Regions from separate parts of the Brevibacterium sp. NPDC056726 genome, predicted to be linked through region 2. Evidence: predicted binding sites of a transcription regulator. Region 2 holds the regulator's gene; the other holds the start of a gene.
The links. Region 2 encodes LexA, which represses DNA repair genes until DNA is damaged. Its sites were predicted from a motif close to TCGAACANNTGTTCGA; they were not measured.
Positions count from the first base shown of each region.

Region 1: a site for LexA is predicted at 7,032-7,047, ahead of xsc (sulfoacetaldehyde acetyltransferase). Genes of this name have one in related genera too.

Region 1 is NZ_JBHTYZ010000002.1:91,696-107,800, forward strand. Features, by position in the region: gene ACFQ91_RS03915 (acyl-CoA dehydrogenase family protein) at 1-923, opposite strand, end outside; gene ACFQ91_RS03920 (GTP-binding protein) at 1,068-1,994, opposite strand; gene ACFQ91_RS03925 (amidohydrolase) at 1,994-3,670, opposite strand; gene ACFQ91_RS03930 (sodium:solute symporter) at 3,660-5,126, opposite strand; gene xsc (sulfoacetaldehyde acetyltransferase) at 5,188-7,008, opposite strand; gene ACFQ91_RS03940 (IclR family transcriptional regulator) at 7,154-8,002, shown strand; gene ACFQ91_RS03945 (AAA family ATPase) at 8,076-9,083, shown strand; gene ACFQ91_RS03950 (cobalt chelatase) at 9,085-10,839, shown strand; gene ACFQ91_RS03955 (APC family permease) at 10,893-12,479, opposite strand; gene ACFQ91_RS03960 (phosphotransacetylase) at 12,496-13,662, opposite strand; gene ACFQ91_RS03965 (aspartate aminotransferase family protein) at 13,670-15,043, opposite strand; gene ACFQ91_RS03970 (PLP-dependent aminotransferase family protein) at 15,215-16,105, opposite strand, start outside.
Region 2 is NZ_JBHTYZ010000008.1:59,513-75,617, forward strand. Features, by position in the region: gene ACFQ91_RS16715 (MFS transporter) at 1-1,209, shown strand, start outside; gene ACFQ91_RS16720 (helix-turn-helix domain-containing protein) at 1,255-2,484, shown strand; gene ACFQ91_RS16725 (amidohydrolase family protein) at 2,553-3,812, shown strand; gene ACFQ91_RS16730 (M20 family metallopeptidase) at 3,839-5,185, opposite strand; gene ACFQ91_RS16735 (SseB family protein) at 5,226-5,972, opposite strand; gene priA (bifunctional 1-(5-phosphoribosyl)-5-((5-phosphoribosylamino)methylideneamino)imidazole-4-carboxamide isomerase/phosphoribosylanthranilate isomerase PriA) at 5,977-6,705, opposite strand; gene hisH (imidazole glycerol phosphate synthase subunit HisH) at 6,799-7,491, opposite strand; gene ACFQ91_RS16750 (hypothetical protein) at 7,491-8,090, opposite strand; gene hisB (imidazoleglycerol-phosphate dehydratase HisB) at 8,087-8,683, opposite strand; gene ACFQ91_RS16760 (histidinol-phosphate transaminase) at 8,834-9,967, opposite strand; gene ACFQ91_RS16765 (LysM peptidoglycan-binding domain-containing protein) at 9,977-10,288, opposite strand; gene lexA (transcriptional repressor LexA) at 10,532-11,287, shown strand; gene ACFQ91_RS16775 (hypothetical protein) at 12,000-12,254, opposite strand; gene ACFQ91_RS16780 (ATP-dependent DNA helicase) at 12,287-14,272, opposite strand; gene hflX (GTPase HflX) at 14,269-15,744, opposite strand; gene ACFQ91_RS16790 (methyltransferase) at 15,837-16,105, shown strand, end outside.

The DNA.
Region 1 (16,105 bases), on a different contig from region 2:
AGCGCGCATCGGTCGATGAACGCCTCGAGCGCGTCGACACGGGTCTCGAGCTCGGCGAGTTCGAAGCGGGTGTTCTGGAAGTCCCCGATCGTCTGACCGAACGCCGGGCGGTCGAACACGTAGTCCGCCGTCCATGTCAGGGCGGCGCGCGCTGCGGCCAAGGTCCCCGAGCCGATGAGGAGGCGCTCGGTGGGGAGGTTGACCATGAGGTGGATGAAGCCGTTGTCGAGTTCGCCGAGGAGGGCGTCGGCCGGAACGCGGACGTCGGTGAACGAGAGCTCCGCGGTGTCCTGCGCCTCCATCCCGAGCTTCTTGAGCTTGCGTCCGCGCTCGAAGCCCGGAGCGTCGGCGTCGACGATGAAGAGCGATGTCCCGCGGGCGGCCTTGGCCTCGGGGTTCGTCCGGGCGACGACGATGACGAAGTCGGCGTGGATGCCGTTGGTGATGAAGGTCTTCGCGCCGTTGATGACCCACTCGTCGCCATCGCGCACGGCCTTCGTCGTGATGCCCTGGAGGTCCGAACCGGCATTCGGCTCGGTCATCGCGATCGCGCCGATCATCTCACCGGTCGCGAGGCCGGTGAGGTACTTCTCCTTCTGCGCCTGCGTGCCGAAGGCCATGAGGTAGCCGGGGACGATGCCGTCGGACACGCCCCACCCCGCGGTCACTCCGCCGACGCCTCGGCGCGCGATCTCCTCCGACCGGACCATCTCGAAGCGGAAGTCGTCGACGCCGGCGCCGCCGAACTCCTCGGGGATCGCGAGCCCGATGATGCCGGCCGCCGCGGCCTTCTCCCACATGCCCCTGTCGACGAGGTGGTTCTCCTCCCACTCCTCGACGTGCGGCACGACCTCCCGGTCGAGGAAGGCGCCGACGGTGTCGCGGAAGGCTTCATGGTCGTCGTCGTACAGGTTGCGCTTCACAGGGTTCGTCCTCCATTGGTGCCGTGAGCGGGCCGCCTCCGCCTCGTCGCGGAGCTCGTGACCACAGTCACTGATCGTTCGTTCAGTTTGGCACTCGCCGCGAGGGCGGTCAAGCAGGGGCGCGTCGCCGGCCGGGTGAATCCGTCAGCGCACCGCCGCCAGCGCAGACGCGACCGTCTCCACGGTCCTCTGCGCGTTGTCTCCGGCGGCGATGAGCACGATGGTGCCGAGTGCCGTGCCCGGCGGCGCAGATGATCGCGGCAGGGGGCGTGACTCAATGCGCCCGGACGCCAGATGCACCTCGTGCCAGCGTCCGTGACCGTCGCCGATGAAGCCCTTGGCGCGGGCGAGGAGGGCACGGTGGTCGGAGAGGATCGAGAGGATCGCGGCCGGATCCACGGTGTCGAGTCCGTCGACCGTGCGCGAACAGTGGACTCCACCTGCATCGGGTGCCGGCGCTGGGGCGCCGGGGAGCGTGCCCGCCCGGGGACTGACCTCGGTTCCGCAGAGCCGAGCAGGGAGGTGCGAAGGATCGGCATCGAGGATCTCGGCGTTCGGAGCCAACCGCAGACTCGCCTGTCGGGTCCATGCGATGTCCGCGGCGGAGGCACGGTCCGCTTTGGTCACGAGGACGATGTCGGCCCCGCCGATCTGGCGTTCGACGAGATCGGAGACGAACCGATCGGACAGCAGTGTGCGGAGATTCGTCGCATCGGCGCAGACGATGATCGGACCCGGTGCGAAGCCGGGAAAGCGCCGCCAGGCTCCGAGCACGGTGGGATCGCCGACCCCACTGACCTCGACGAGGACGTGGTCGACATCGTCACGGTCGGAGAAGGCGCGCATCGCGCGGCCGAGGTCATCGGTGATCTGACAGCAGATGCAGCCGTTGGTCAGTTCGACGGTGTCCTCGGTCTGTGATGCCACGAGGGAGGCATCGATGCTGATCTCCCCGAAATCATTGACGAGCACGGCCGTGCGTCCGAGGGTCCCCGCCGCCAGGAGGGCATTGATGAGCGTCGTCTTGCCGGAGCCGAGGTAGCCGCCGATGATGCTCAGGCGTGCGCTCATCAGCTGTCTGCAGGGGCGGCGATGCGGGAGTCGAAATGGCGGCCGCCGACGACGGTGCCGCGGACGTGGATATCGCCGATCCGGTCGGGGTCGACCTCGTACGGGTCGTCAGCGAGGATGGCGAAGTCGGCATACTTGCCTGCCTCGAGCGAACCCACCTCGTGGTCCATGTGGAGCATATGGGCCGCGCCCAGCGTCATCGCCCGCACGGCCTCGTCGACGCTGATCGCCTCGCCGTCGCCGACCACCCGTCCGGTCTGGCTCTTGCGCGTCACGGCGTGCGTGATCGTGCGCAGCGGTCCCAACGGGGTGACCGGCGAGTCCGAGTGCAGGGAGATCGGGACGCCCTCCCGCAGTGCGGTGGCGGCGGCGTCCATGCGTCGGGCGCGGTCGGGACCGAGGGTGATGTCCATGTGCTGATCGCCCCACGCGAAGATGTGATTGGCGAAGATGTTCGCGCAGGCGCCCAGCGCTGCCAGGCGCCGGTACTGGGCGGCCGTCGTCAGCTGGGAGTGCGTGCACGTGTGCCGGTGGTCCGGCCTGGGGGCTTCGGTGAGGACGCGCTGCAGGGTCTGGAGGAACAGCTCTGTGGCCTGGTCGCCGTTGCAGTGCACGTGGATGAGCAGTCCTGCGCGGTGGAAGACGCTGAACGCCGCATAGAACTCCTCGGGGGTGACGTTCCACAGCCCGTTGGGCTCGTCCCCGAAATAGCCCGGCGCCTCGAGTCGGGCGGTGAACCCCTGGATCGACCCGTCGAGCATGAGTTTGACGTTGCCCAGGCGCAGGTGCGCCGATGACTGTCCTGCGAGGTCGACGAGGCGCGCGGCATCATCGCTCAGTGACGGCCGCGGCGCTCCGACGCCCGCACCGAAATGGAAGACATTGAGGCGGGCCGGAAAGGTCTCGTCGACGACGCTGCGATAGAGGTCGACGCCGGCATCATCCATCAGCGTCAGCGACCCGAGATCGGTCAGCGTCGTCGTCCCGGTGTTCACCCCCTCCTGTCCGAAGGCCCGCAGCGCCGCGGCGTCGATGCTCAGCGGACCGGTGCCCTCGGTCAGGTCGCTGACCAGCGCCATCGCGGTGAATTCCCGCAGTTCGCCCGTCGGTGCTCCTGACGAGTCCTTGACCACGCCCGGCACCATCGTGTCTGCGCTGATGCCGTAGCGCGACATGACCGCGGAGTTGACCACGCACGCGTGCACGCTCGTGTGGATGACATGGATCGGTCGGTGCGGCGACACGGCGTCGAGGTCGGCTGCGGTGAATGCCTCCCCGGGGAAGTAGATGGGGTCGAATCCCCACGCGAGCAGCGGCTGCTGCGGATCGTCGAGCTCAGCTTCGGCGACTCTGAGCCGTTCGACGACCTCGTCGATGCTCGTGCAGCCGGGCCAGTGGCGCCCGCTGGGCTCGGTGCGGTCGAGGAATCCGACGTAGGTCTGCTTCCACACATTGCCGGTGCCGGCATGGGTGTGCGCTTCGACGAATCCCGGGAGGATGACGGCATCCCCGTAGCGCTCGTCGAGGACGGCACCCGGGTAGGTGAGCAGCTCCTCGACGATGCCGACCGCGCGGATCCGGTCACCGCGCACGGCCACGGCCTCAGCGACGGGGAACGACGGATCACCGGTGCGGATCCGCCGCGCGGGGTAGACGATGGTGTCCTCAGGATTCATTGCTCAGTGTCCTCGATTCGTGGGCGTCGGTCGATTCGCCGGTCGGGGTCCCGCGTCCCTCCAGCGCGTAGGCGGTGACGGTCTCGTTGGCGGAGTGCCGAGACACAAGGCTGACGATCACCAGGGTAATCGCTGAGACGAGAAGTCCGGGGGCGATCTCGTGCAGACCGAAGGGAGTGCCTGCCAGCCTCCACAGCACGGCTGCGGCGGCAGCCGCCACCATGCTGACGATGACCCCGGTCGTCGTGGCTCGGCGCCAGAACATCGCCGCGAGGACGGGCATGACGAGCGTCGACGCGGTGAACGTCAGCGCCAGCTCGTAGATCGCGATGATGTCGTCGATGAGCAGGGCGATGACCAGTCCGAGCACCGCCATCGCACCGACCGACAGCCGCGAGACGACGAGGATCCGCTGGTCCCCGGCACCGGGGTTGACCCACCCCTGATAGATGTCCTTGGAGATGTTGATGGCCCCGCTGAGGAGAAACGAGGTGGCGCCGGTGAGCAGGGCGGCGACGAGGGAGACCATGAGCAGGCCTCCGAGCCACGGCGGGAAGATCTCGGAGATGAAGCTCGTGTAGACGAGGTCGGGTTTGGTGTCGGCGGGAAATCGCTGGAGGGCGGCGATGCCGATGAGGACGGCGACGACGCTGACGAGTCCGGACACGATGAAGCCGATCGTCACGGCCGAGTATCCGATCTTCGGCGTACTCGCGGCGGTCAGCCGCTGCCAGGTGGTCTGCCAGACGATGTAGAAGGGCCCGAAGATGAGGAACCAGTTGAGGAGTTCCATGCCGCCGATGCTGTCGAACTCGAGCAGCTGTGGGGGAGTGGCTGCCACGACCTCTGCCGGACCGCCGAGCGCGGCGATGCCGACGACGAGAGCGAGGACCACGCCGGCGAGGATGACGACGGTCTGGATCGCGTCCGTCCAGGCCACACTCGGCAGTCCGCCGATCATGGTGAAGGCGAGCGTGACGAGGAAGCCGAGGAGCACTCCCCAGAACGTCGGGATCGGTGTCACCGACGACAGCAGGGCCGCCATGCCGACCAGCTGCATCCCGAAGGTCGGGGTCATGTAGAGCAGTCCGGTGATGAGGGCGGGGATGAGGGCTGCGGCTCTGCCGAACCTGCGGGCGAAGAGCTCCGGCAGCGTGTAGAGCCGGAGCCTGCGGATCGTCGGGCCGAGGACGATGACGGTGGCGATGGTGAAGCCGACGAAGGCGAGGCTGGTGATGAGGTAGGAGACACCCAGGGTGAATCCCTTGCCGGCGGCGCCGATGAGGGCCGCGGAACCGGTGACGGTGGCGATCACCGATCCGCAGATGGGGAAGAAGCCGAGGCTGAAGTCGCCCATGACGTAGTTGTCGGCCGTCTTGACCGTCTTCGAGGAGCGGAGGCTGACGGCGAAGAGCAGGGCGAGGAACGCGAGTATCCAGACGATGTACCAGTTCAACGGAGTCTCCCTACGGCGAAGGGGCGCACGGCTTGCTGCCGCGCGCCCCTGATCCTCTTCCTCAGACGAAGTCCTTGTATTTGTCGAGTGTGCGGACCGGCATCCGCAGTGCGTCGCGCCGGAACGGATCGCCGAGCTCCTTCGTGCACATGATCTCGATGACCGTGGTCCTGCCCTCGTTCATCTGCGCATCGACGGCCCGCTGCAGTGCAGGGCCGACGTCCTCGAGCCTGTCGACGACGATCCCATCGGCGCCCATGCTCTCTGCCATCGCCGCGAAGCTCTCCCCGTTGTCGAGCTCACCGGCGATGAAGCGGCGACCGTAGAACTCGACCTGGTTCTTCTTCTCCGCACCCCACTGGCGGTTGCGGAAGACGACCGCGGTGACGGGGATGTCATGGCGGACGGCGGTGAGGACCTCGACCATGCTCATCGCCCAAGCGCCGTCACCGGCATATGCGATGGCCGGGCGCTCCGGAGCGGCTCGCTTCGCGCCGATGATCGTCGGCAGCGCATAGCCGCAGTTGCCGAAGCTCATCGGGGCGAAGAAGCTGCGCGGACGCTCGAACCGCAGGTAGCTGTGCGCCACCGAGTTGATGTTGCCGATGTCCGTGGAGACCATGACGTCGGCGGGCATCGCCTTCTCGAGCTCACGCAGCACCTGACGCGGATGGAGCCAGTTGCCCTCCTCCTTCTCCGCTTCGTCGATGACGTCGAGGGAGAACTCGTCCTTCTCATGGGTCCAGGAATCGAGTTCGGCCTCCCAGGCCTCCTTCTCCGCGCGGATGAGATTCGCCCGCTCGTCCTTGGTGGCGTCGCTGATGACGGTCTTCTCGTTGAGGCGCCCGAGGAGCTCGGCGGCCACGGCCTTGGCATCGCCGCAGATGCCGACGTCGATCTTCTTCACCAGTCCGAGCATCTTGTGGTCGGCGTCGACCTGGATGATCTTCGCCTCCGTGGGCCAGTACTCGAACTGGTACTGCGGGAGCGTGCCGAACGGTCCGAGGCGGGTGCCGAGCGCGAGGACGACGTCGGCCTGATTGAGCAGGGTCATTCCCGCCTTCGACCCCTGGTAGCCCAGAGGGCCCGCCCACAGCGGATGGCTGGCGGGGAACGAATCGTTGTGCTGGTAGCTGTTGACCACGGGTGCGCCGAGGCGCTCGGCCAGGGCGATGCACTCCTCGACTCCGTCGGCCATGACGACTCCGCCGCCGGAGATGATCACCGGGTTCTTCGCCTGGGCCAGCAGCTCTGCGGCATCGTTGAGGCTCTGTTCGCCGCCCGCACCGCGATCGATGCGCTGGGGCTGCGGGATGTCGGGGGCCGCCTCGCCGTAGAAGTAGTCACGGGGGATGTTGAGCTGGGTGGGCCCGATCTCCGACTGGGCCCGGTCGAAGCAGCGGGCGGTGAACTCGGCCATCCGCGCGGGGTTCGTCACGTGGCCCTGGTACTTCGTGAACTCCTGGAACATCGGCAGCTGATTGGCTTCCTGGAATCCACCGAGCCCGATCGAGTTAGTGCCCGCTTCGGGCGTGACGATGACGACCGGGGAGTGCGCCCAGAAGGCCGCCGCGATCGCGGTCACGCAGTTCGAGATGCCGGGCCCGTTCTGCCCGATGACCACTCCGTGGCGGCCGGATGCCCGAGCGTATCCGTCGGCCATGTGGGCCGCGCCCTGTTCGTGGACGACCGGAACGAAGTCGATGCCGGCCGGCGCGAAGATGTCCATCGCGTCCATGAATGCCGATCCCATGATGCCGAACACATCGGTGACGCCGTTGGCCACCATGGTCTCGACGAATGCCTCCGAGGAGGTGATCTTCTGCGGTTTCGGAGCGTGTTCGGGTGCGTCGACCTCGGTCCGATCAGCGAGTTCTGTCATGCCAACTCCTCCTTGAGGTTGGGAAGACCACGTCTTCGAGGTCTCGTTTATTCGTTCAATTCGGATGAAAAAGTTGAACACTTAGAACACTAGGCGGTGGCGGGCGACCGCGTCAATACGTGTTCCGGTTATTATTCTGTTTGGTATGATTTTCCGAGACACCAAGGAGGGCGTGCTCATGGACAATCTCGCGGAACCGGGCCTCGGCGCCGAACTCTCGCTCGTCGGGGAGACGCCGGCGCTGCGCCTCATCTCGCTGCTCGAGCTGATCTCGACGCGCGACGAGATCTTCACCCTGCAGTCCCTCGTCGTGCAGACCGGACTGCCCAAGCCCACGCTTCACCGCATGCTCCAGCAGCTCGAGGGCGCCGGTCTCATCACCCGGCACAGCGACGGCCGGCATTATGGAACGGGTGCGCGCCTGCGGCGCATGGCCGAGGACATTCTGCTCAACGACACACGGCACGGGGCTCGTCGCGCGATCCTGGCCCAGCTCGCCGAGGATGTCGAGGAGAGCTGCAACCTCACGACGGTCGCCGGCAGCGACGTCATCTACCTCGACCGCGTCGAGACTCAGCACCCCCTGCGGGTCCACCTCGAAGCGGGAGCCCGCGTGCCGATCCACGCATCGGCCAGCGGGAAGATGATCATGTCCCAGTACGGTGAGACTCAGCGCCGCCGTCTGCTGGCCGGGTCGCAGCTGCCGGCCTTCACCCCACACACGATGACCGATCCGGACCGCATCGACGCGGAGCTCACCGAGATCAGGGAGCAGGGATTCGCCGTCGACCGCCAGGAGTACCTCGACGGACTCGTGTGCCTGGCCGTGCTCGTCCCCGGAGAAGCGGGGAGGTCGAATCAGTGCGTGGCCATTCAGGCCCCGGTGCTGCGGAAGTCCGAGGACGATCTCGTCGCTCTCCTGCCGCTGGTGCAGGCCGCAGCCGAGAAGATCTCCCGCATCGACGACATCGACCGCAGCACCGAGATCGCCTGATACGACCACGAATGCGTCGCCGGAGCGGACCGCCTCTCGCCTCGGGGAACGCCAGACGAAGGGAGCGCCGACCATGCGCACCGCCACGGATCCGCTCAGCACCATGTCCGACCCCACGCCGGCCGGGGACTCGATCACCTGGGAATCCGCCCGTCGGCTCTTCGGCCTCGACAGCGACCTGCAGGTGCCGCGGCTGACCGGCGACGACAGCCTCGTCCCGGACATCGATCCGAACTACCGCTTCGACCCGGAGGTGACCCGGGCCGTCCTCGCGGGGTTCATCCACAATTCGCGCGTCCTCATCCAGGGTCTGCACGGCACGGGAAAGTCCACGCACATCGAACAGGTCGCGGCACGGCTCAACTGGCCGGTCATGCGGATCAACCTCGACGGTCAGATCTCCCGCACCGATCTCGTCGGCAAGGACCAGGTCGTCATCGAAGACGGCCATCCGCGCACCCGCTTCGAGGACGGCATCGTCCCGTTCGCCCTCGGCCGACCGATGGCGCTGATCTTCGACGAGTACGACGCAGGCAGGCCCGAGGTGATGTTCATCATCCAGCGGCTGCTCGAGCGGGAGGGTCTCTTCACGCTCACCGAACAGAACCGCGTCATCCGTCCGCACTCCCAGTTCCGGCTCTTCGCGACGGCGAACACCGTCGGACTGGGCAACCTCAACGGCCTCTACAGCGGCGTCAAGCGACTCAACCAGGCCCAGCTGGACCGGTGGGGCATCGTCGCGAAGCTCGACTATCTGACACCGCAGCGTGAGTACGAGGTCGTCACCGGCCAAGTGCCCGGGTTCGTCGAGCGGTTCGGGAGGGAGACGGCGGAGACCATGGTGTCCGTGGCGAACATGACCCGGACAGGTTTCGCCGCCGGCGATCTCTCCGCGCTCATGTCTCCGCGCACCGTCATCTCCTGGGCGCAGAATGCCCTGATCTTCAACGACGTCGAACTCGCCTTCAAGTTCTCCTTCGCCAACCGCTGCGACCCGTCCGAGCACGTTCTCCTCGGCGAATTCCTCCAACGCGGCTTCGGCACCGATCCCGCAGTGCTGACCTCGCTGTCGGTGGACTGAGATGGACCCGTCGACCCGACCGCGGGGACACCGCGATGTTGCCGACCGGTCCCGCTCGCGGGGCGCCGACGAGCAGCGACGCATCGACCGGACATTGGCAGGAGTGCTGCGGGCGCTGTCGGGAGACTCCGACCTCGACCGCTGGGGCGCCCGTCCGATCGACACCCACGGGAGACTTCCTCTCAACGCTCCGCACCTCTATCCCTCCTTGGCCGATGCCGGCCTCTCCTCCCTGCGCGGAGCCGCCGATGCGATGGCGCTGCGGATGCGCCACAGCGACCTCGGCGATCACAGGTCAGCCCTTCCGGACTCGACGGCGGAGCGGCTCGTCGTCGAGGTCCTCGAGCAGTTCCGATGCGAGGCGCTGGCGGACCTGCCCGGGGTGCGACAGAATCTCGCGCAGCGGCACACCGAGTGGTGCCGGGAGTTCCTCGGCTCGCGCCTGCACGAGACCCACCAGGGGATCCTTCTGCTCACGATCACGGTGGTCGCGCGCTCGACGCTCACCGGAGAGCCGATCAGCGAGGACTGCGTCGACCTCATCGAGGCGACCCGAGCCGATCTCGCCGCGGACATGGGTGAGCTGCTGGTCCGCCTGCGACGGACGCGGACGTCCCAGTCGGCGTTCCTTCCCGCCGCGCTCGACTTCGCCGCGTTCGTCGCGGCGCGCATGGCCGAGAACGAGGAGCAGTGGGGCCAGGGCACCCGACCGCGCCGCAGGGGTACCGCCTCGGCGTTCTCACTCGTGCTCGATGTCTCCGAGAGTCCCTTCGCCGCTCCCGGCGGGTCGCCGGAGTCGCCGGGATCGGCCGGCCGCGGCTATGCGATCTGGGACGCGAGCTTCGACAGCACCCGTCACATCTGTGACGTCGTCCGCCCGGCGCAGCTGCGCGATCTGCGTCGGCAGCTCGATGAGCAGACGCAGGACCGGCGAGCGCCGGTGGCGCCGATCATCAGCCGACTCCAGCCCGTCGTCGCCGCTCCGGTCGAGGTCTGCGACCTCGAGGACGGTGAATCCGGAGTCCTCGATCCGCGCCGACTCTCCCGCCTCATCACCTCACCGGGGGAGCGCCGTGTCTTCAGGGATGTGACGACGACGGGTCAGCCGGACACCGCGGTGACGTTCCTGCTCGACTGCTCGGGGTCGATGAAGCCCCACGCCGCCGGACTCGCCGCTCTCCTCGATGGTCTCGTCACGGCCCTCGACCGTCTCGATGTCGTCACCGAGGTCCTCGGCTTCACCACCGGCGCGTGGAACGGCGGACGACCGAAGAGGTCCTGGCAGAGGTCCGGGTCCCCGGCCGGCATCGGTCGACTCAACGAGGTCGACCACCTCGTCTTCAAGGACTCCGCCACCACTGCCCGCCGGGCCCGCTTCGCTCTCGCCGGCCTGCTCAAGCTCTCGCTCTACCGGGAAGGCGTCGACGGGGAAGCGGTGCGCTGGGCGCTCACGCGCCTCGACCGGGTCGATGCCGCGCGCACCGTGCTCGTCGTCGTCAGCGACGGCAGTCCGGCAGACGGGGCGACCGCGGAGGCCAACGACGAGGACTATCTGGCGAGGGACCTCGCTGCGACGATCGCGGCGGCGGCGCGTCCGGACCGTCACCTCATCGGAGTCGGCCTCGGATGCGACGTCTCCGACTTCTACCAGTCGGCGATCGCCCTTGAGCCGGAGACTCTCGGCGATCGCGCCTCGACCCGCGCGGTCGTCGAGGCCCTGAGGACCGCGCTGGGACGCCACGGCGGTCATGTCTGAGCGTTCCCCGGCTGACCGGGTGCTCAGGCATGACCGCCGTGGCGTGCGGACTCTCAGCCCTCGCGTGAGGTCTCGTCGTCGGGCTGCGGCAGTGCACCCTCACGGCGCAGCTGCGCGCGTTCCCTGAAGCGGGTCGGTGCCGGACGCTCGTTGCCGAGGACGAGCATGTCGACCTGAGCGTCGGTGAGGCGGCGGTTGTGCCGGATTCGGGAGACGAAGAAGACGATGCCGATGACGATCCAGACGGCCAGCGCGATGAGGGACTCCCTGCCCAGGGCTCCGGGTGACCCCGGAATGAGGAGCAGGCCCATGAAGAAGACCGCGATGACGGCTCCGAGACCGCTGAGGACCTTTTTCACCGTCGAGTAGGTGCCCGGCAGAGCATCCGCGGCCGGAGTCTCGCTGCTGGGGCGGAAGATCCGGAAGGCGCACAGACAGGTGTAGAGGTAGGCGATCGTCACGCCGATCGAGGACATGTCGACGACCCACGTGAGTGCGGCACGGCCGAACCATGGGCTGATGAGGCAGATGAGCATGACGGCGAGGATCCCGATGTGCGGGGTCTTGTACTTCGGGTGGAGACGGGCGAAGACCGGCGGAATCATCTGTGCCCGGCCCATCGCCAGGAGGATGCGACTGGCGGAGACGTAGAAGCCGTTGAGGCCGGTGCTCACCCCCATCGTGATGGCCACGGCCAACAGGAACAGACCGGAGCCGCCCATGATTCCGGTGACCGCCTCGGCGGTGCCCCACGCCGATCCGGACGTCGCGAGCTCCTGCCACGGTTCGGCGACCGCCACGGCGAAGACCATCGCCATGTAGAGGGCCGCGGCGGCGAGGATGGCGAGGATGATCAGCCGCATCGCCTTGCTCGGGGAGAAGTCGAACTCCTCTGCGGCTTGGGGGACGTTGTCGAATCCGATGAAGGCCCACGGGGCGATGGCGACGATGGCGAAGATCGCCGCCGACGGGTTGACACCGTCGGGCAGGCTCGGCGACATGTTCGCCATGACGGAGACCGGACTGGCGAGCACGGCGATGAGGATCGCGGCGACGGCGACCATCATGATCACGCAGGCCCAGAACTGGATGCGGCCGGAGATCGCGCTGCCGCGGATGTTGAGCAGGGCGAACACGACGAGCGCGGTGATCGAGATGAGGACCTCCGGCAGGTAGACGTCCCATCCGGCGACCGTGTAGAGATATCCGGTTTCGATGATCGAGGGCATGAGCGTGCGGAAGAGGAGAGCCAGCGCCGAGGCGTTGAGGGCGACGATGCAGATGTAGCCCAAGGTGAGGAACCATCCTGCGAAGAACGCCTGCACGCGACCGAAGCCGATGAGCGCGTAGGCGAGTTCGCCGCCGGAGACCGGGAAGGTGCGGATGAGGAAGCCGTAGCTGACCGCGATGACGATCATCAGCGCCGCACCGATGCCGAAGCCGGAGAGCACGCCCAGCGGTCCTCCGGTGGCGAGCCAGTCCGTGGGAAGGATGAACGCTCCCCACCCGACCGCCGAGCCGAGGGCGATGGCGAAGACCCATTGCGGTTTGAGCGTCTTCGCGAGCCGCTCGGGCTGATCGTGGTGTGCGGTCACGGCAGGTGCTGTCTGCGGGGTCGAATGCTCTGTTGACTCGGACATGGAACCTCTTCTTCAATCACGAACGTGTGATCGTTCGGCGCGGTGAATGGGAGCGCTGAGGGCGGGTGCCCGTGGCGCCGGTGCGCCGCGCGGCCGCACGTTGAGTGGGATCTGCGACGGAGCGCCGATCGCGGCTCTGCGTCGTCAGATGCTGGAGGGCGGTGATGAGGGCGACATTGACGATGTCGGTTGCGCTCGCCCCGCGGGACAGGTCGTTGACAGGCGAGGCCAGGCCCTGGAGCAGCGGCCCGAAGGCCTGCGCATGGGCGAGGCGCTCGGCGATCTTGTAGCCGATGTTGCCGGCGGCGAGATTGGGGAAGATGAGCACATTGGCGTGCCCCGCCACCGTCGACTCGGGCGCCTTGGCGCGCGCCACGGAGTCGATGAGCGCAGCGTCGAACTGGAGCTCCCCGTCGACCTCGAGATCGGGGTGCGCGGCGCTCAGAGCGGCTGTCGCCGAGCGGATGATCTCGAGGTCGGGGTGATCGGCCGAGCCGGCGGTGGAGAACGAGAGCATCGCCACTGCCGGCGACTCCCCGGTGATCGAGGTGAAGGTGTCCGCGGTGGCGCGGGCGATCGCGGCGAGCTGGGCAGCATCCGGGTTCGGCACCACGGCGCAGTCGCCGAACCCGAGATACCGGCCGTCGGCGAGCTTCATGAGGAACGATGAGCTCAGCAGCGCGGTGCCCGGTGCCAGACCGAGGATGCGCAGCGCCGAGCGGATGACGTCGGCCGTGGGGCGGGTCGCACCGGCGACGACGACGTCCCCGATGCCGGCCGCCGCTGCGGCCATTCCCAGGTGGACGGGATCGCTCAGCCAGGTGTCGGCCGCTCCCGCATGGCGTCCCACCGCCTTCGCCCGGATGACGGCGCCGGCCGCACCGTGGGCGAGGTCGGCCGCCTCGACCGTCGGGAGGACCGGCCGACGCGGACCGTCTGCGCGGAGGGCGCCGACGGTGCCCGCATCGCCGATGAGCACGGGGGCCAAGCCGAGGTCGGCGAGCACACCGGCCGCACGCACCACCCGCTCATCGTCCCCCTCGGGAAGGATGATCCGGGGTGCGGGCATCCCCGCACCCTCCTCGCGCACTCGCGTCACGAGCAGATCGTCGATGCCGTCCGGCATCGCGGTCGGCTCCCCGGCGAGGTCGGGCGCGGCGTCGGCGACCGGTGAGCTGCTCATCGCTGCCTCAGACCGCGGTGAGGAGTGAGGCGCCGAGGTGGGCGTCGACTGCGCTCATGACGTGGTCGACCTTCGTCAGCAGGTCGTCGAGGACGTCCTGGTCGGCAGTCAGCGGCGGGGAGAGCACGAGCATCGTCGCTCCGCGGTTGTCCGGCCGCGTGATGAGCTGAACCTCTCTCATCGCCGCGGGGATCACCTCGGTGAGGACGGTCTTCGACTCCTCCGGGGTGAGTTCGCGACCGGTCTCCCGATCGCCCATCATCTCGATGGCATAGAAGAATCCGGCCCCCCGATACTCCCTGATGCTGCGATGGTCCTCGACGATCCGGTCGAGGCCGTTCTGGAAGTAGGGTTCGAGGCTGCGGACATTGCCGAGCACGTTCTCGTTCTCCACGGCCGTCAGATTCGCCACGGCGACCGCGGTGCTCACGGGGTGTCCGCCCCAGGTGGCGCCGTGCGTGAACAGGCCCGCCTGCGGTGAGGACAGCACGGCTTCGGCCAGCGGTCTGCGGATGATGACCCCGCCCAGGGGCGCGTAGCCGGAGGTGGAGCCCTTGGCGAAGGTGATGAGATCGGGGACGACGTCGAACTTGATCGAGCCGAACCACTCGCCGAGGCGCCCGAATCCGGTGATCACCTCGTCGGCGACAAGCAGGATCCCGTGTTCGTCGCAGATCCTGCGCAGCTCCTGCCAGTAGCCGTCGGGAGGAACGAGAGCGCCGCGGGAGTTCTGCACGGGCTCGGCGAAGAGCGCGGCGAAGGTGTCGCCTCCCTCAGCCTCGATGAGCTCGCGGATGGCGCGGATCGAGGGAAGATCCGCGGCGGTGCCGCCCTCGGGGATCGTCTCGCCGAGGGTGTTGGGGACGTGGAAGACGCCCGGCATGAGATCGCCGAAGGGTGCCTTGTAGGCCGGGATCCCCGTGACGGCGAGGGCCCCGAGAGTCGTCCCGTGGTAGGCCATGTCGCGGGCGATGATCTTCGTGCGCTGCGGTTCACCCTGCGCGACGTGGTACTGGCGCGCGAACTTCACGGCTGACTCGACGGCTTCGGACCCCGAGTTGACGAAGAACACGGTCTCGAGGTCGCCCGGGGCGTGCTCGGCGATGAAGGTCGCCGCGTCGATGGCTGCCGGGTGGGCCGAGCCCCAGTTCGTCCAGTAGGCGAGCCGGCTCATCTGCTCGAACGCGGCCTGCGGGATGTCCGTGCGCCCGTGTCCGATGTTGACGCAGAAGAGGCCGGCCAGGCCGTCGAGGTAGCGGTCGCCGTTCTCGTCGGTGAGATAGCTTCCCTCACCGCCGACGATGATCGGCAGACTGTCGTCGTTCCACACCTTCCCGGTGGTGAAGTGGGGGAACAGGTGCTTCTGTGCACGGCTTCTCATATCCGAGTTCGTCACGCGACTCTCCAATCCTGCAGTCGTGGCCGCCACGACGGTGTGTGCGGCCGGGATCATCGATGGAAGTGATCCTGGTCTCACTCTGGTGTCGACGGGCCCGCGGCTGAAGCCCCAATCCGGTGGCATTTCTTTGGTACCAGCGCGGGGATCGGCATCTCAGCTGGTCAGAGGACTGCCGAGCAGGGATTCGAGCGCGAATCTCAGCTCCTTGACACCGGCGGGGATCGCCTCCAGTCCGATGACGGAGAAGCCGAGGCGGAAGTGGTTGCGCGAGCCCTGCGGATCGAGGAAGAACGCGTCACCGCCTTCGATGACGACCCCGCGGCGCAGGCATTCGGCGGCGAGGTCGCGGGCGTCGAGCTCGGGCGGACCGGCGATCCAGACGCTCACCCCGCCGGCCGGGAAGGGGATCGTCCACGGCAGCTCGGCCGTCAGCGCCTCGGTCAGGCGCAGCCATTTCTGCCGCAGGTGGGTGCGGCGGCGGACGACGGTGCGCTGGTACTGCCCGGATTCGATGAGCAGACCCATGGCGCGCTGGGTGTGCCCGGAGACGTGGCGGATGGAATAGCGGCGGTGGGTGCGCAGCCGTCGGATGAGCCCGGAATCGGCGACGATGTAGCCCAGCCGCAGACCGGGGGCGAGGAACTTGGAGAACGATCCGAGGTAGATGACGTGATCGGATCCCGACAGTGCTTTGAGTGCAGGGGTGGGCTTGCCGCGGTAGCGGAACTCCGAATCGTAGTCGTCCTCGATGATGAGCGAATCGGCGGTGCGCGTCTGCGCGAGGAGGTGTCGGCGCCGTGCCGAGTCGAGGGTGACGTTGCTCGGGCAGTGATGGCTGGGTGTGACGTAGAGGAGATCGGGCGGGCTGTCGGGCACGACCATTCCCCGGCGGTCGACGGGGATGCCCTCGAGGCTGCCTCCCATCCGGGCGAAGGAGTGCTTGGCATCCGGGTAGCCGGGGTCTTCGACTCCGACTCGCATCCCGGGGTGGATGAGCATCTGCGCGAGGAGATCGAGCCCCTGCTGCGAGCCGGCGGTGATGAG
Region 2 (16,105 bases):
CTCTACGGGTTCGCGGCGACGATCATCGCCGCGACGTTCTTCCCGCCCGACGGCGGTGCCGGTGCCCTGGCGGCGACGTTCGCCGTCTACGCCGCGGCGTTCGTCATCCGTCCCGTCGGCGGGTACGTCCTCGGTCGCATCGGGGACCGCTACGGCCGCCGCCGCGCCCTGTCGATCTCCGTCATCATCATGGGCCTGGCCACCGCCGCAATCGGGCTCATCCCCAGCTTCTCCGCGATCGGCTGGTGGGCACCGGCGCTGCTGCTCGTCTTCCGCTGCCTCCAGGGGTTCTCCGCCGCCGGCGAGTTCGTCGGGGCGACGACGTTCCTCATGGAGCACGCCCCGCAGGGCCGTCGCGGCCTGTGGTGCAGCTTCGTCACCACCTCGACGTGGCTCGGCACCGTCGGCGCCACCGCCCTCATCCTCGTCCTCCAGGCGAGCTTCGGCCCCGTCTACCAGGAATGGGTGTGGCGCGTGCCGTTCGTCTTCGGCGGACTCATCGCAATGGTCGGCCTCTACGTGCGCCTCCGCCTCGCCGAGACCCCCGTCTTCATCAAGACCGAGGAGAAGATCGACGACGCTCCCCGCCTGCGCGACCTCTGGGCCAAGCACAAGGGCATCATCATGATCGTCTTCGTCTACAACGTCTTCCTCGGCATCCTCACCTCCTCCGTCGTCGGCTACCTGCCGAGCTACCTCATCTCCGAGCTCCGGTTCGCTCCGCTCCAGGCCACGATCACCGTCACCGGCATGCTCATCGTCGCCGCGATCACCAGCCCGATGATCGGGGCACTGGCCGACAAATACGGTCGCCGCCGTCTCCTCATCCCCAGCGTCGCGATCGCCGCCATCGCCGTCGTCCCCGCCTACGGCCTCCTCGGCGTGGCGGCACTGGCCTGGCTCGGCATGATCGTCATGGTCGTCGCGACGAACTTCGTCGGCGTCGTCGGCAGCATCAGCGTTCCCGAGCTCCTGCCCCCGCAGTTCCGCTTCGTCGGTCTCGCCCTGCCCACGGCGATCGCCTACGCGATCTTCAGCGGCACCGCTCCCCTCGTCAACTCGAGTCTCATCTCCGCCTTCGGCACCGCCCTGGCGCCCGGGTTCTACACCCTGGCGATCGGTGCGATCGCGTTCCTCGTCCTCGCCCGGTGGCTGCCGGAGACTAGGGACTCCTCGATCGCCCACGGTGCGCAGCTGCGCACCCGCTGAGACGACATGGGCTGGGCCGCGTCCGCGTCCTCTACTCTTGGAGGCATGCAAGATGAGGTCCAGTCCATCGTCGATGCCCTGAGCACGGCGCTGGGGCGCACCGTCTCGGTCAGCGACTACTCGATCCGCCACATCGCCCACTCGAGGCAGATGGGAGCCGTCGACCAGGCCCGCATCGACTCGGTGCTCCGTCGCCGCGTCTCACCCCAGCTCCAGGAGTTCATCTACTCCCAGGGCGCCCGTCACGCCACCGGGCTCTTCGAGGTCGCAGCAAACGAGAGCCTCGACGCCCGCATCGCCCGCTACGGCCACCCCATCAGCGCCGATGGTCGGACCCTGGGCTTCATCTGGCTCCTCCGCAGCGAAGGCCCGCTCGGTGCGGAGGAGGAGAAGACCGTCGCCGAGGCGGCCGCCTCGATCAGCCGGGAGCTGCGGAGACAGGCCCACGCCGGCCGTGCCCGGGACACCGCCCTCAAACAGCACCTCGCCGATGCCCTCTCCCCCGACGCGGAGGAGCGGACCAAGGGCGCTGAGGCACTCGCCCAGGAGAGGCTCTTCGGCGCCCAGGCCTCGACCCTGCTCGTCCTCGACTTCACCGCCACCGCCTCGGCGAGCACCGCCCAGACGGGGATGAGCGCCGCGCTCATGCTCGAACGCTTCACCGACTGGTTCTCCCTGGCTCCGGGCCTCTTCCACGACTTCGCCGACCACAGCGTCGTCCTCCTCGGCGCGGAGTTCCCCGACGATTCGGTGCGGCAGTGGTGGCGGGGCGAGCTCACCGACCAGGACGTCATCGCCCGGGTCGGCATCGGCCTCGGCGACGCCCTCGACGACCTCCGCGACGCCGAGGCGACGTTCGCCGCCTACCGTCACGCCCGGACGGCCGCGCGCATCGCCCTGACCACCGACACCGCCCCGGTCGCCCTGCGCCGCTTCGCCGAGCTCGGCTACTACGGACTCCTGCCCGAGGCGAGCCCGGAGACCCTGGCGACCCCGGTCGCCGCAGTCATCGCCGCCCTCGTCACCGATCATCCCGAGCTCGCCGAGACGCTCGAGCGCTACCTCGACGCCGCCGGCGACGTCCGCGCCACCGCCTCGGCGATGTACCTCCACCGGGGCAGCCTCTACAACCGGCTCAAGCGGATCGAACAGCTCACCGACCTCGACCTCGGCAGCGGCGGTGACCGGCTGAGCGCCCATCTCGGCCTAAAACTGCTCCGCACGACTGGACAGCTGTCGTGGCCGGAGACCGTCGAACACGACAGTCAGCGATAGTCGCACGGGCCGCACCTCGAGATAATCGAGACACGACCACCGTTTCAACGACGAGATCAGAGGTAACCATGGCGATCTGGCTGGCCAACCCCACTGTGATTCCCTGCACCGGCGACGAGACCGACAAGGGTCCGGGCACCGCACCGCGGGAGGTCACGGGAATCCGCATCGACGATGGCCTCATCGATCGCATCGGAGGGTCCGCCGAGGCGGGGGACGAGGTCATCGACGCCGCCGGCCTGACGCTCACCCCGGGGCTCATCGACGGACACACGCATGCGGGCATGGCGAGTCCCGTCGATGCGAGCCTGCGCCACGATCTGCCCGTCGCCGTCCTCGCCGCCGACATCTTCCACGTCTGCGGTGAGGCCCTCGACGCGGGGTTCACGACGCTGCGCGACTGCGGCGGCCTCGACCTCGGCGTCCCCCAGGCGATCGCGAGCGGCCGCGTCCGGGGCCCGCGGATCGTCCAGTCCGGTCCGATCCAGGCCCAGACCGGCGGGCACGGCCACTACTCGAGCGAATGGGAGCCGACCGAGTACTTCGACACCCATGCGATCCCGGGGCTGCGGACGATCGCCCTGCTCGCCGACAGTCCCGACGAGGTCCGCAGGAACGTCCGTGAGTCCTTCCGCCGCGGAGCCGACTTCATCAAGATGTGCGTGACCGGCGGAGTGCTCGGCTTCCGCAACAACGTCGAGGCCACCCAGTTCACGTTCGACGAGATCGCTGCGGCCGTCCACGAGGCGACCGCCCGCGGCACGTACGTCACGGTCCACGCCCACAACGCGACGGGCATCCGCACCGCCATCGAGGCCGGGGTCAAGTGCGTCGAGCACGGCACCGGCATCGACGCGGAGACCGCGCAGCTCATGGTCGAGAACGGCGTCTCCCTCGTTCCGACGTTCGCCACCGCCTACGTCTACCTCACCGGGTCGAGCGCCTCCGGGGTCGAACACGACTTCTCCGCGCAGATCGACGGGGTGATCGCCGGGATGGAGTCGTCCCTGCGCGAAGCCAGGAAGGCCGGGGTGCGCATCGGTCTCGGCTCGGATCTCACGGGACTCAACCAGGTCAACCGGGCCGAGGAGATGAAGCTGCGCTCGCAGCTCGAGTCCCCGGAGGCCGCGCTCATCGCCGCGACCCGGATCAACGCGGAGCTCTGCGACCTCGGCGAGGTCACCGGCACGATCGAGGAGGGCAAGCGCGCCGACCTCGTCGCGTGGACGGCGTCGCCGCTCGAGGATCCCACCCGCTTCACCGACCGGTCGACGATCGCACACGTCTTCCTCGACGGCAGGCGCGTGGCGGGATCGGCTGCCGGGTGATCGTCGGCCTGTTGCGCTGAACCCGTTCAGTCGAAGTAGTGCTCGACGTCGATGGCGCCGCCGGCGCGGGTGAACTCCGCGTCGACTTCGGCGGCGAGAGCATCGTCGACGAGGTAGTCGAGCGCCGTGCACGCCAGCCCGTAGGCGGCGTCGCGGGCCGCGGCCTCGGCGGCCGGGGTGATCGCGGCAGCGGCGAACTCCCGGGTATGCAGGGCCACCTCGGCGTCGGCGGTCCTGATGAGCGGATGGATGCCGGGGATCCGGTAGGAGACGTTGCCGAAGTCCGTCGAGGCCGCGATCGACTCGTCGAGGACGCCCGCCGGCAGCGGTGAGCGTCCGCGCTCCTCCTCGTGGAGGGCCCAGCGCGTCGTCAGCGCCGCATTGCCGCGCACCGGCAGCGACGGCGGGTGCTCATCCCACGTCACCTCGACCCCGGTGCCGGTCATCAGCGCCGCCCCCATCGCCGCCTCCTCGACCCGCTGCGAGAGCTCCTTGAGCGTCTCCGGGTACTTCGAGCGGACGTAGCACTGTACGGTCGCCGATTCCGTGATGATCGAGGGCCTCGTCCCGCCGTCGGCGATGACGGCGTGGAGGCGGGAGATCGGCGGCATCTGCTGCCGGAGCAGGCCGAGGCCCTGATAGAAGAGGGTCGCGGCGTCGAGTGCGTTGCGTCCCATGAAGGGCTGCGCCGAGGCGTGTGCGGCGACTCCCGTATACGTGACCTCGAGGAGGCGACGGCCGAGCCACACCTGGTCGGCGCAGTCGTAGCCGTACCCGTGGACCATGATCGCCGCGTCGATGCCGTCGAAGGCACCGGCTCGGGCCATGACCTCCTTGCCAGAATGCCCCTCCTCGGCGGGGGTGCCGAGGAGGACGACGGTGCCGGGCACGGCCGCAGGATCCCTCTTGGCGAGGTCGTCGAGTGCGAGGAACGCCCCGACTGCGGCGGCGGCGATGAGGTTGTGGCCGCACGCGTGGCCGATCTCCGGCAGCGCATCGTATTCGGCGAGGATGGCGATCGTCCTGCCCTCACCGGAGCCGGTCGTCGCGCGCAGGGTCGTGTCGACGCCGTAGCGCCCGGTCTCGACGGCGATGCCGCGGGAGGCGAGGACGGCGGCGATCGCGGCGACGGATTCGTGCTCCTCGTACGCGGTCTCGGCGAGGCCGTGGATGGTGCGGAGGAGTTCGGTGATGTCGGCGCCGACGGTCTCGAGTCCCTCCGCGATCGCCTCGGTGCTCGTCGTCGGGGCGCCGGTGAAGGTGTCGGTCCACTCCCCTGCCGCGCCGGCGCGGGCCTGCGTCTCGGCGGAGATGTGGTCGAGGTAGGACTCGTCGGGAACGGCGGGGCGGCTGAGATCGCGCAGGGGGCTCATGTCACTCAAGCATAGGAGACCCGAAGCCCACAGCCAGGCGCTAGGCCGCGGTGAGCTGGAGGGCGAGGGAGTCGACGCGGTCGATGATGAGCGCATCGACGGCCAGCGCATGCTGGAACCGGTCGAGTTCGCTGTCGTCGACGTCACCGCGGACGCCGAGGCGGATGCCGAGTTCCGGTCCTTCGACGTGGACGCGGGCGCTGCCGGGGCTGAGACTGATCGTCGCCAGCCATGGGAAGGCCTCGGCGATCGTCGCGATCGCCTGTCCCACCTCGGCGTCGGCCCACGACGGCGTCCACGGACGGCCCTGCGCGAACGCGAACAGCGCGGGACGCCGCAACAGGAACGACCGTGCGGTTCCGGGGTCGAGGACGACGAGCTGGGATTCGGCTTCGACGGCGCCGAGGACGAGGCGCTCGGCTTCGATCGGCACGGGTCGGGCCTCGGGGTGCCAGGCCGTCAGCGGGGGGATCGCGGAGAACCCGGGCGTGCATTCGCGACCGTCGGCGGCTTGGAGGCGGACCATCGCCATGTCCGAGGAGTTGTCGACCATGAGCCCGTTCTCCCCGACGCCGTGGTCGATGGCCAGGGGCACGATCGGCGCGTAGAGGCGGGTGCCGGACAGGGCCGTGACGACGCCGCGGTGGGCCTCGGGGTCGAGCGGTGCCCCGGCCACGGTCTCGAGGGCCGTGAGCAGGGCCGCGTCGGCCTCACCGGTGTCCCCGGAAAACGGGTTCGGGGCGAGGCTGCGGCCCTCCCACGGCTGGCCGGCCGAATCGGTCGACACGGTCTCAGCGTCCCGCGACGTCGAGGGCCTCTTCGAGCGTGAACTGCCCGGCGTAGAGGGCCTTGCCGACGATCGCGGAGTCGACGCCGGCGGGGACGAGACTGCGGAGGCTGCGGAGGTCATCGAGGCTCGAGACGCCGCCGGAGGCGGTGATCGGCTTGTCGGTGCGCGTCGACATCGATTCGAGCAGGTCGAGGTTGGGTCCCTGGAGGGTGCCGTCCTTGCGGACGTCGGTGACGACGTAGCGGGCGCAGCCGGCTTCCTCGAGGCCGGTGAGCACCTCGAAGAGGTCCCCGCCGTCCTTCGTCCATCCGCGGGCGGCGAGCGTCTGCCCGCGGACGTCGAGGCCGATGGCGACCTGGTCGCCGAAGCGGGAGATCATCTCGGCCGTCCACTCGGGGTTCTCGAGCGCCGCGGTGCCGATGTTGACGCGTTCGGCCCCGGTGTCAAGCGCCCTCTCGAGGCTTTCGGTGTCGCGGATGCCGCCGGAGAGTTCGACCTTGATGCCCACGGCCTTGACGACCTGGTTGAGGAGATCGGAGTTCGATCCCCGACCGAACGCCGCGTCGAGGTCGACGAGGTGGATCCATTCGGCGCCGCGCTCCTCGAAGTCGTGGGCGGCGTCGATCGGTGAGCCGTAGTCGGTTTCCGTGCCCGCTTCGCCCTGGACGAGGCGGACGGCTTTGCCGTCAGCGACGTCGACGGCGGGGAGGAGAACGAGCTTGTCAGTCATGGTGGCCTTTCCTGGGTCGCAGTCGGTGGTGCGGTGGTGGATGCGACGCTGAGTCAGTGATTCCGGGACCGGGCCGGTCCCGGGGCGTGCGGGTCAGTCGTTCGGCGCGGATGCTCCTGGCGAACCGGGGCTGTCGGGCGACCCTGGATTGTCGGGCGACTCGGGATCGCTGGGCGTTGCGGAGAACGTCGCGATCCAGTTGCGCAGGAGTCCGGCACCTGCGGTCGCGGACTTCTCCGGATGGAACTGGGCGGCCCACGTCGTCCCGTCCTCGACGGCGGCGACGAAGTCCCCGCCGTGGGTCGCGGTCGTCACGAGCGTCCCGGGCGGGTGCTCAGTGGCGGCGTAGGAGTGGACGAAGTAGAACTTCTCGTCCTCGATGCCGGCGAACATCTGCGAACCGGGGGGCGCTGTCACGCCCGTCCACCCCATGTGGGGCACGACCGGCGCGTCGAGCGCGGTGACCTCACCGGGCCACAGGCCGATGCCTTCGGTCTCCTCCCCGTGCTCGCGTCCGCGGGAGAAGAAGACCTGGAGGCCGACGCAGATGCCGAGCAGGGGACGACCGGCGGCGTGCCGGTCGCGGATGAGATCGACGGCGCCGACGGATTCGAGCCCGCGCATCACGGCGGAGTACGCGCCGACTCCGGGCACGAGCAGGCCGTCGGCGGCGTCGATGACCGCGTGGTCGGCGGTGAGGGTGACGTCGGCACCGGCGGCCTCGGCGGCGCGCACGGCGGAGCGGACGTTGCCGGCGCCGTAGTCGAGCACGGCGATCGTCGTCATCAGCGCTGCCCTCCTGAGAGGACGCGGGAGATCCGCCACAGCGAGAACCCGAGGACGATCGCCCCGACTACGGCGACGATCCAGGCGACAGCGTTGCCGCCGAGGCCGACGGTGACGCCGAAGGCGAGGACGAGACCGGCGAGGACGGCGACGACGATCCACATGAGCGCGGTGCGTGCGAGCGCGGCCCGTCCCGGCGTCATCGTCGCCGCGCTCGCCTGGAGCTTCGACATCGACGAGGTCGGGATATTGCCCTCGACCTCCTCAGGCGTGACGGTTTCGAGGAGGATCTGCTCGGTGACGTCGGGGAGGTTGCGCAGTGCGAGTCCGGCCGGGACATCGGATTCGCGTGCCCCGTGCCGGAAGTGGCCGGCGTCGATCTGCTCGTCGCTGCGGACGAGGAGGAGGACCTCGTGTTTGCCGGCGAGCTTCGAGATCGCAGCGGCCGCCTCGTTGCCGGCTTCGACACCGGTGTCGGAGAGCACGATACCGGTGAAGTCGCCGATGGGCACGATGGTGCCGGAGATGTTCGAGAGCACGCACGCGGCGGCGAGCTGGTCGGGGACGCCGAACGGGGTGACGACGACGGTGGTGCTCACAGGACTCCCTTGGTGCTCGGGACAGCGGTGGTGCGGCCGTCGGGTTCGACGGCTTCGCGCAGGGCGCGGGCGAAAGCCTTGAACTGGGCTTCGACGATGTGGTGCGGGTCGCGACCGCGCAGCAGGTCGAGGTGGACGGTGAGTCCGGCGTGGAACGCGATCGACTCGAGGGCGTGGGAGGTCATCGAGCCCGTGAAGTGCCCGCCGATGAGGTGGTACTGCTGCCCGTCGGGTTCGCCCTGGTGGACGAAGTAGGGGCGGCCGGAGATGTCGATGACGCAGCGGGCCAGCGATTCGTCGAGCGGGACGAAGGCGGCACCGTAGCGGCGGATGCCGGCCTTGTCGCCGAGTGCTTCGGCGATGGTCTGCCCGATGACGATCGCGGTGTCCTCGACGGTGTGGTGGACGTCGATGTCGGTGTCGCCGGAGGCGCTGATGTCCATGTCGATGAGCGAGTGCTTCGCCAGTGCGGTGAGCATATGGTCGAAGAACGGCACCGTCGTCGAGATGTCTGCTCTGCCGGTGCCGTCGAGATCGAGGGCGACGGACACGGTCGACTCGGATGTCGATCGGTCGCGTTGGGCCTTCCTCATAGTGAGCCTTTCTTCGCTCTGGTCATCACGCGGCGCATGGGTGCGCCGCTGTCCATTGTCTCAGTCCCCGTCCGCATCGTGCACAGCGGTCTCGCCACAGAGCATCGGCGGTCTCGTCGCCGAGGCGGTGGTGGCGGTCTCCGATGGGCGTCAGCGATGGCTGAGCAGCGTGTCCGGTGCGGTCGCGACGATGTCGTCGAGGGCGGCGAGGAACGCGTTCGTCTCCGCTTCGGTGCCGGCGTTGACCCGGGCGTGGTGGGGAATGCCGATGTCGCGGATGAGGATTCCGCGGTCGAGGAGCTGCTGCCACAGGTCGGCCGGTGAGGCGATGTTGCCGAAGAGGACGAAGTTCGAATCGCTCGGGTAGACGGTGAATCCGAGGGTGGCGAGGCGCTCAGCGATGGCCGTGCGCGAGTCGATGAGCCGGTCGACGTTGCCGAGCAGCAGATCGGCGTGATCGAGCGCCGTGCACGCGAGGACCTGGGTGATGTCGGAGAGGTGGTAGGGCAGCCGGACGAGGCGGAGCGCGTCGATGACTTCGGGGGCCGCGATCGCGTAGCCGAGCCGCAGTCCCGCGCAGGCGAAGGCCTTGCTCATCGTCCGGGAGACGACGAGGCGCGGTCGCCCCTCGAGCAGGGTCATCGCCGAGGGCAGGGCGGGTCGGGAGAACTCGGCGTACGCCTCGTCGACGATGACGATTCCACGGCAGTTCTCGTATGCGGCGGCGATGACGTCGAGGCCGATCGAGGTGCCGGTCGGATTGTTCGGGGTGCAGAGGAAGACGATGTCGGGATCGACGCGGGCCACCTCGGCGGCGACGGATGCGGCGTCGAGTTCGAACTCCTCGTCACGGGAGGCCGCCACCCAGGTCGCGCCGGTGCCGGTCGTGATGAGCGGGTGCATCGAGTAGCTCGGGGTGAAGCCGAGAGCGGTGCGTCCGGGTCCGCCGAAGGCCTGGACGATGTGGGAGAGGACCTCGTTCGAGCCGTTGGCCGCCCAGATCATCTCCGGGACGAGGTCGACCGAGCCAACCGCCCGTTCGTTGACGCCGTCGAGGTAGGTGACGAGGTGCTCACGCAGCGCCGTGAATTCCCTGTCGGGGTAGCGGTTGAGTCCGGCGAGGTGGCCGTCGACGGCCCGGCGCATCGCCTCGGTGACGACCTCGGGGATCGGATAGGCGTTCTCGTTGACGTTGAGCTGCACCGGAACGTTGAGGTGCGGAGCGCCGTAGGGCTGCTGACCGACGAGGTCGGAGCGGACCGGCAGAGAGTCGATGTTTCCCACACACCGATTTTAGCGCTGGGGAACGTCGAGACTCTGCCCGGGGTGGACGACGGGGCTGTCGAGGTGGTTGAGCTCGACGATGTCGGCGACGACCTCACGGGTGTCGCGGTCGAGGCCGAGGTTCGAGGCCACGGTCCACAGCGACTCGCCCTCGCCGACGACGACGGCGTCAGCGGCGACTCCGACGACCTCTCCCTCAGCGACCGCCTCGGCGGTGAACGTCTGGGTGGAGATGAAGAGCGTTCCGCCGATGATGGCGAGAGCGCACAGGGCGGTGCGGAGCAGGCGCACGGCGCGGCGGCCGCGGACGGTCAGACGCATTTCGTGATTCTTCTCAGACATCGCTTTACCTCTTTCTTCGTACGATTCCACCCGCAATGGGTAGAACGTCTGTTCTATTCAACATGCCAATCGAACAAATGTCCAGTCCATCTCGAACATTTATGAGACAATGAGCGAGAACCAGCGTTGTTGATCGATCTCGAACAACCATCCCAGGCGGCACTGACACGAGATCTCTCGAAGCGCTTCGACCGGTGGGATTAGAACGAAGGGGAAGAGGCAATGGTGCAGAACAAACGAGGCAGAGGCAGGCCGCGCAACGAGGATGTGGCCAGCGAGATCGCGGCTGCGCGCAGCGAAGAGGACGAGGTCGAGATCCCCGACGGGCCGACCGGAGCCGGCGACTTCCGGCTCTCCCCCCGGCAGCGGCTCGTCCTCGAGACGATCGAACGCGCCGTCGTCACCAACGGCTACCCGCCGAGCATGCGCGAGATCGGCGAGGCCGCGGGGCTCGCATCGCTCTCGAGCGTGGCGCATCAGCTCTCGCAGCTCGAGCGGCTCGGCTATGTCCGTCGCGACCCCAAGCGCCCCCGGGCGATCGAGGTCGTCAATCCCTTCGAAGAGGAGGAGGCGGAGCGCGCGAAGTACGAAGAGCTTGCCAACAACACCGTCCAGGTTCCGGTCGTCGGCCGCATCGCCGCCGGTGGTCCGATCCTCGCCGAGCAGGAGGTCGACGACGTCTTCTCCCTGCCGACGCAGGTCGTCGGCTCCGGCGAGATGTTCCTCCTCAAGGTCGTCGGCGATTCGATGATCGAGGCGGCCATCTGCCACGATGACTGGGTGGTCGTGCGCAAGCAGCACACCGCTGACAACGGGCAGATCGTCGCCGCCCTCCTCGACGGCGAGGCGACGGTGAAGACGCTCAAGCGCAAGGCCGGGCGCCAGTGGCTGCTCCCGCAGAACAAGGACTACGACCCCATCGACGGCACGTATGCGCAGATCATGGGTCTCGTCGTCGCCGTCATTCGCCGCCTCTGAGAGCTGTTACCGGGCACGGCCTGCGCGGAGCGACTGCGCATATCGCGGGCGCTATCTGCAGAGTTCGGTTGCTCGAGCACTGCCTGCGCCCGGCGACGATTGCCCCCGACCGGTCACGGTCGGGGGCACTCGTGCGTTCCGCAGGGTCCCTGGGCGCGGACGACCGCCTCGGCGGCAGGGCACGACCGCCTCGGCGGGTTCAGATTTCGAACCCCGCACACGCAGCCGCACAGACAACCCGTGCACGCGGTGGATCAGCGGCTCCGCGTAGGGGGTGCGAAGCTGCGCGGTGTGTGTGCCACTCCGGGTTGTGCGTGCGAAGCTCCGCGACGGATCTGCGGCGCCGCGGTGGTCGTCGCGCTCCGGGTGCCCTTCGACCGCCTCGGCGGGCTCAGATTTCGAATCCCGCACACGCAGCCGCACAGACAACCCGTGCACGCGGTGCGTCAGCGGCTCCGCGTAGGGCCTACGAATCTGGACGGTGCATCAGCGGCTCCGCGGTGGTCGTCGCGCTCCGGGTGCCTTTCGACCGCCTCGGCGGGCTCAGATTTCGAATCCCGCACACGCAGCCGCACCGACAACCCGTGCACGCGGTGGATCAGCGGCTCCACGTAGGGGGTGCGAAGCTGCGCGGGGTGACTGCCACTGAGGGTTGTGCGTGCGAAACCGCGCGACGGATCTGCGGCGCAGCCGAATCAGAGACTGGGATCGTTCACAGACCGTTCTGCACATCGGTCAGGGAGTCGGCAGTCGGATAGCCCTGCGTCGAGTCGCCCATTCCGAGCAGAAAGACCAGGGTGAGCACCATGGCAGCACCGCCGAGAACGAAGGCCACAACTGGCCAGACGTTGAGATAAGTGGCGCCCATGAGCAGCCCGATGCCCCCGGCGGCGAAAAGGGCGAGACCCGTGAGGAGACTCGCCAGCCAATGTTTCCGCTGGGGCTTCTTCTTCCGTTTGCGCGCCATGGCGCGAACTGTACCACCCGGCCCCGCGGACCTCATCCCTTGGCTGCGTCGTCGTCCTTCGCGTCGGCGAGCCGGCCGAGGGCGGTGCGAACGAGCTGCGCGTCGGTCGTCGGCCACATCTGCGGCATCGAGTTGACGAGGTAGCCGGCGTACCGGGCCGAGCGCAGCCGCGAGTCGAGCACCGCGACGACACCCTTGTCAGCTGTCGAGCGGATGAGGCGTCCGGCGCCCTGGGCCAGGCGCAGAGCGGCATGCGTCGCGCTCACCGCCATGAACCCGTTGACACCGCGCTTGTCGGCGTCGCGGGCCCGCGCCTGCATGAGCGGATCGTCCGGACGCGGGAAGGGGATCCGGTCGATGATGACGAGCCGGTTCGTCCTCCCGGGCACGTCGACGCCCTGCCACAGTGACATCGTCCCGAACAGACATGCCTCATCGTCGGCGGCGAACCGGGAGACGAGCGACGGCAGACCGTCCTCGCCCTGGAGGAGGATCGGAACATCGACCTTGGCTCGCAGATGCTCGGCGGCGGCATTCGCTGCCGCTTTCGAGGAGAAGAGTCCGAGCGCCCCGCCACGGGACGCGGTGACGAGCGCTTCGAGTTCGGCCAGCGCCTCCTCGCTCAGCCCGCTGCGACCGGGTTTGGGCAGGTGAGAGGCGACGTAGATGATGCCCTGCCGGCCGTAGTCGAAGGGTGAGCCGACGTCGAGGCCGTCCCACCTCGGCGCATCCGGTCCGAAGAGCCCGAGCGAGGCGGCCACGGCGTCGAAGTTCCCACCGAGGGCGAGCGTCGCCGAGGTCGCGACGACGGTGGAGTCCTCGAAGATCCCGTTGCGCATCGTCCCGGCCACGCTCAGCGGAGCGACGACGAGGTTCGTCGTCTCGCGTTCGCGGAAGGTGCTGCGGCTCAGCCACACGACGTCGTTCTTGCCGGGGTCGCAGAAGCGCTCGGCGAGTTCGAAGATCTCCTGGCACCGGGCCTTGGCCATCTGCCGGCCCGCATCGGCCTCCTCCCCGCGTCCGCCGATGTCGTTGATGATCTGCCGGGCGGAGTCGCGGATCTGCGTGAGGGCGAGTGCCAACGGCTCGGCGACGGAGAGCATGAGCCCCTCCTGGACACCGGCGGTGGCGCGTTCGAAGGCAGCCGAGGCGGTGTCGAGCATCGCGACGACCCCGTCCTCGACCGTCGTGTTCTTCCGCACCGCCGAGGTGGCTGCCGACAGCATGCCCGTGTTGATCTGGCCGGACAGGGCGTTCGTCACGCGGTCCTTGAGTTCGTGGGCCTCGTCGATGATGATGACGTCGTGTTCGGGCAGGACGGAATTCTCCCCGAACGCGTCGATCGCGAGCAGCGCGTGGTTCGTCACGATGATGTCGGCCTCCGAGGCCGCGGTCCGCGCCTGTTCGGCGTAGCACTCGGTGAAGAGCGGACAGTTCGACCCCAGGCAGTCGAACGCGTTGACCGACACCTGCGCCCACGCCTTGTCACTAACACCTGGCAGCAGATCGTCCCGGTCGCCGGTGTCCGTCGTCTTCTCCCACGTCCGAATCCGCTGGATCTCCTCACCGAGGCCGGACCGGTCGGCGGGTCGGCGGCCGGCGGCGGCATCGGCGCCGAGGTCGAAGAGCATGCCCTCGTCCTCGTCGGGATAGCCGCCCTCGAGTTTGTGCTTGCACACATAGTTGCGCCGCCCCTTGAGCAGCGCGGCCTTCGGCAGCGGGTCGAGCGTCTTCTTCAGCGCCTTGAACAGGCGCGGCAGGTCCCGGTGGATGATCTGCGTCTGCAGTGCCAGCGTCGCCGTCGAGACGACGACCGTCCCTCCGGTGCGGCTCGCGTACTCGGCGGCGGGCACGAGGTAGGCCAGCGATTTGCCGGTGCCCGTGCCCGCCTGGACGAGGAGGTGGATGTTCTTGTCGAGCGACGAGGTGACCGCCTCGGCCATCTCGGTCTGCCCCTCACGGGGCGCCCCACCGATCGCCCCGACCGCGGTCTGGAGCAGATCGGAGACCGTGCTCACTCGCCGATGACCAGGTCGGGCCTGCGGAACTCCTCGAGTTCGGCGGCGAGTTCGGCCGGGACCTTCGCCTGCATGCCCGTGCCGCCGGCGCCGTGCTCCTCGTGCTCGACGGTGCCGAGCGCATAGATCTTCGACACGAGGTCGCCGCGCTCATACGGGATGAGGACGGTGATCTCGATGTTCGGCGAGGGCAGCTTCTCCTCGATCGTCTCGACGAGCTCGGCGATGCCCTCCCCCGTCGCCGCGGAGACGAATCGCGCTCCGGGGTATTCGGCGCGCAGCGCGGTGACGACGTTCTCGTCGGCGAGGTCGACCTTGTTGAAGACGAGGAGTTCGGGGATGTCACCGGTCTCGACGTCGCCGAGGACCTCGCGCACGGCGTGAATCTGCCCGTGCGGGTCCGGGTGCGAGGCGTCGACGACGTGGAGGAGCAGATCGGAGTCGGCCGCCTCCTCGAGCGTCGACCGGAACGCCTCGACGAGCTGATGGGGCAGGTTCCTCACGAAGCCGACGGTGTCGGTGTACGTGAACGTGATGCCCTCAGCCGTCCGCGACTGCCGGACGGTCGGGTCGAGGGTCGCGAACAGGGCGTTCTGGACCATCACCTCGGCGTCGGTGAGCCGGTTGAGCAGGGAGGACTTGCCCGCGTTCGTGTACCCGACGATCGCCACCGACGGGATGTGGTTGCGGTTGCGGTTCTTCCGCTTCGTGTCCCTGGCCGGCGCCATGCCGGCGATCTCCCGGCGCAGCTTCGCCATCCGCGTACGGATCCGGCGGCGGTCGAGCTCCATCTTCGTCTCACCGGGACCGCGCGAACCGATGCCGGCACCGCCGGCGACCCGGCCACCGGCCTGACGGGACATCGACTCACCCCAGCCGCGCAGACGCGGCAGGAGGTATTCGAGCTGCGCGAGCTCGACCTGGGCCTTGCCCTCGCGGGACTTCGCGTGCTGGGCGAAGATGTCGAGGATGAGCGCGACGCGGTCGACGACCTTGACCTTGATGACGTCCTCGAGCCCGCGCCGCTGGCTGGGGGCGAGTTCGGAGTCGATGATCACGGTGTCGGCGCCGACGGCTTCGACGATCTCCTTGAGCTCGGCGGCCTTGCCCTTGCCGAGGTACGTGCCCGGGTCCGGCTTCTCTCGGCGCTGGACGATCGCATCGAGAACTTCGGAACCTGCGGTCTCGGCGAGCGCGGCGAGTTCGCGGATCGAGTTCTCCGCCTCGTCGAGTGTGGTGTTCCACAGTCCGGCGAGTACGACGCGCTCGAGCCGGATCTGGCGGTATTCGACCTCGGTGACATCTTCGAGTTCGGTGGAGAGTCCGGCGACGCGCCGCAGGGCGGCACGCTCGGCGAGATCGAACTGGGAGTCCTCGTCAGCGGGGGTTCCCTGCGGGCTGAGCGCCTGAGCACCTCTGGCGAGGACGCGGTCGAGCATGGCATCTCGACGCTCTTTGTCGGTGGACGTCATTCATTCCTTTGTTCGTGTGTCGTTGTCGTCTGCATTCTGTGCAACGCATTCCGACGTCGTTCTATTCTCCCACAGCCGACTAGACTGCAACCGTGGCAGAGCACTATTTCACGCAGAGCCCGACGAGCGACGCGAAGCGCCGGGAGATCACCCTCGACCTCGCCGGTCGCACCGTGACCGTAGAGACGATGAGCGGGACCTTCTCCCCCACTCGACTCGACCCCGGCACCGCTGTGCTCCTCAAGCACCTTCCCGCGCCCGCCCCCGGGGATCTTCTCGATCTCGGGGCCGGGTGGGGTCCGATCGCGCTCCATTCCGCGTTCCAGGCTGCCGACGCCGAGGTGGACGTCCGCATCTGGGC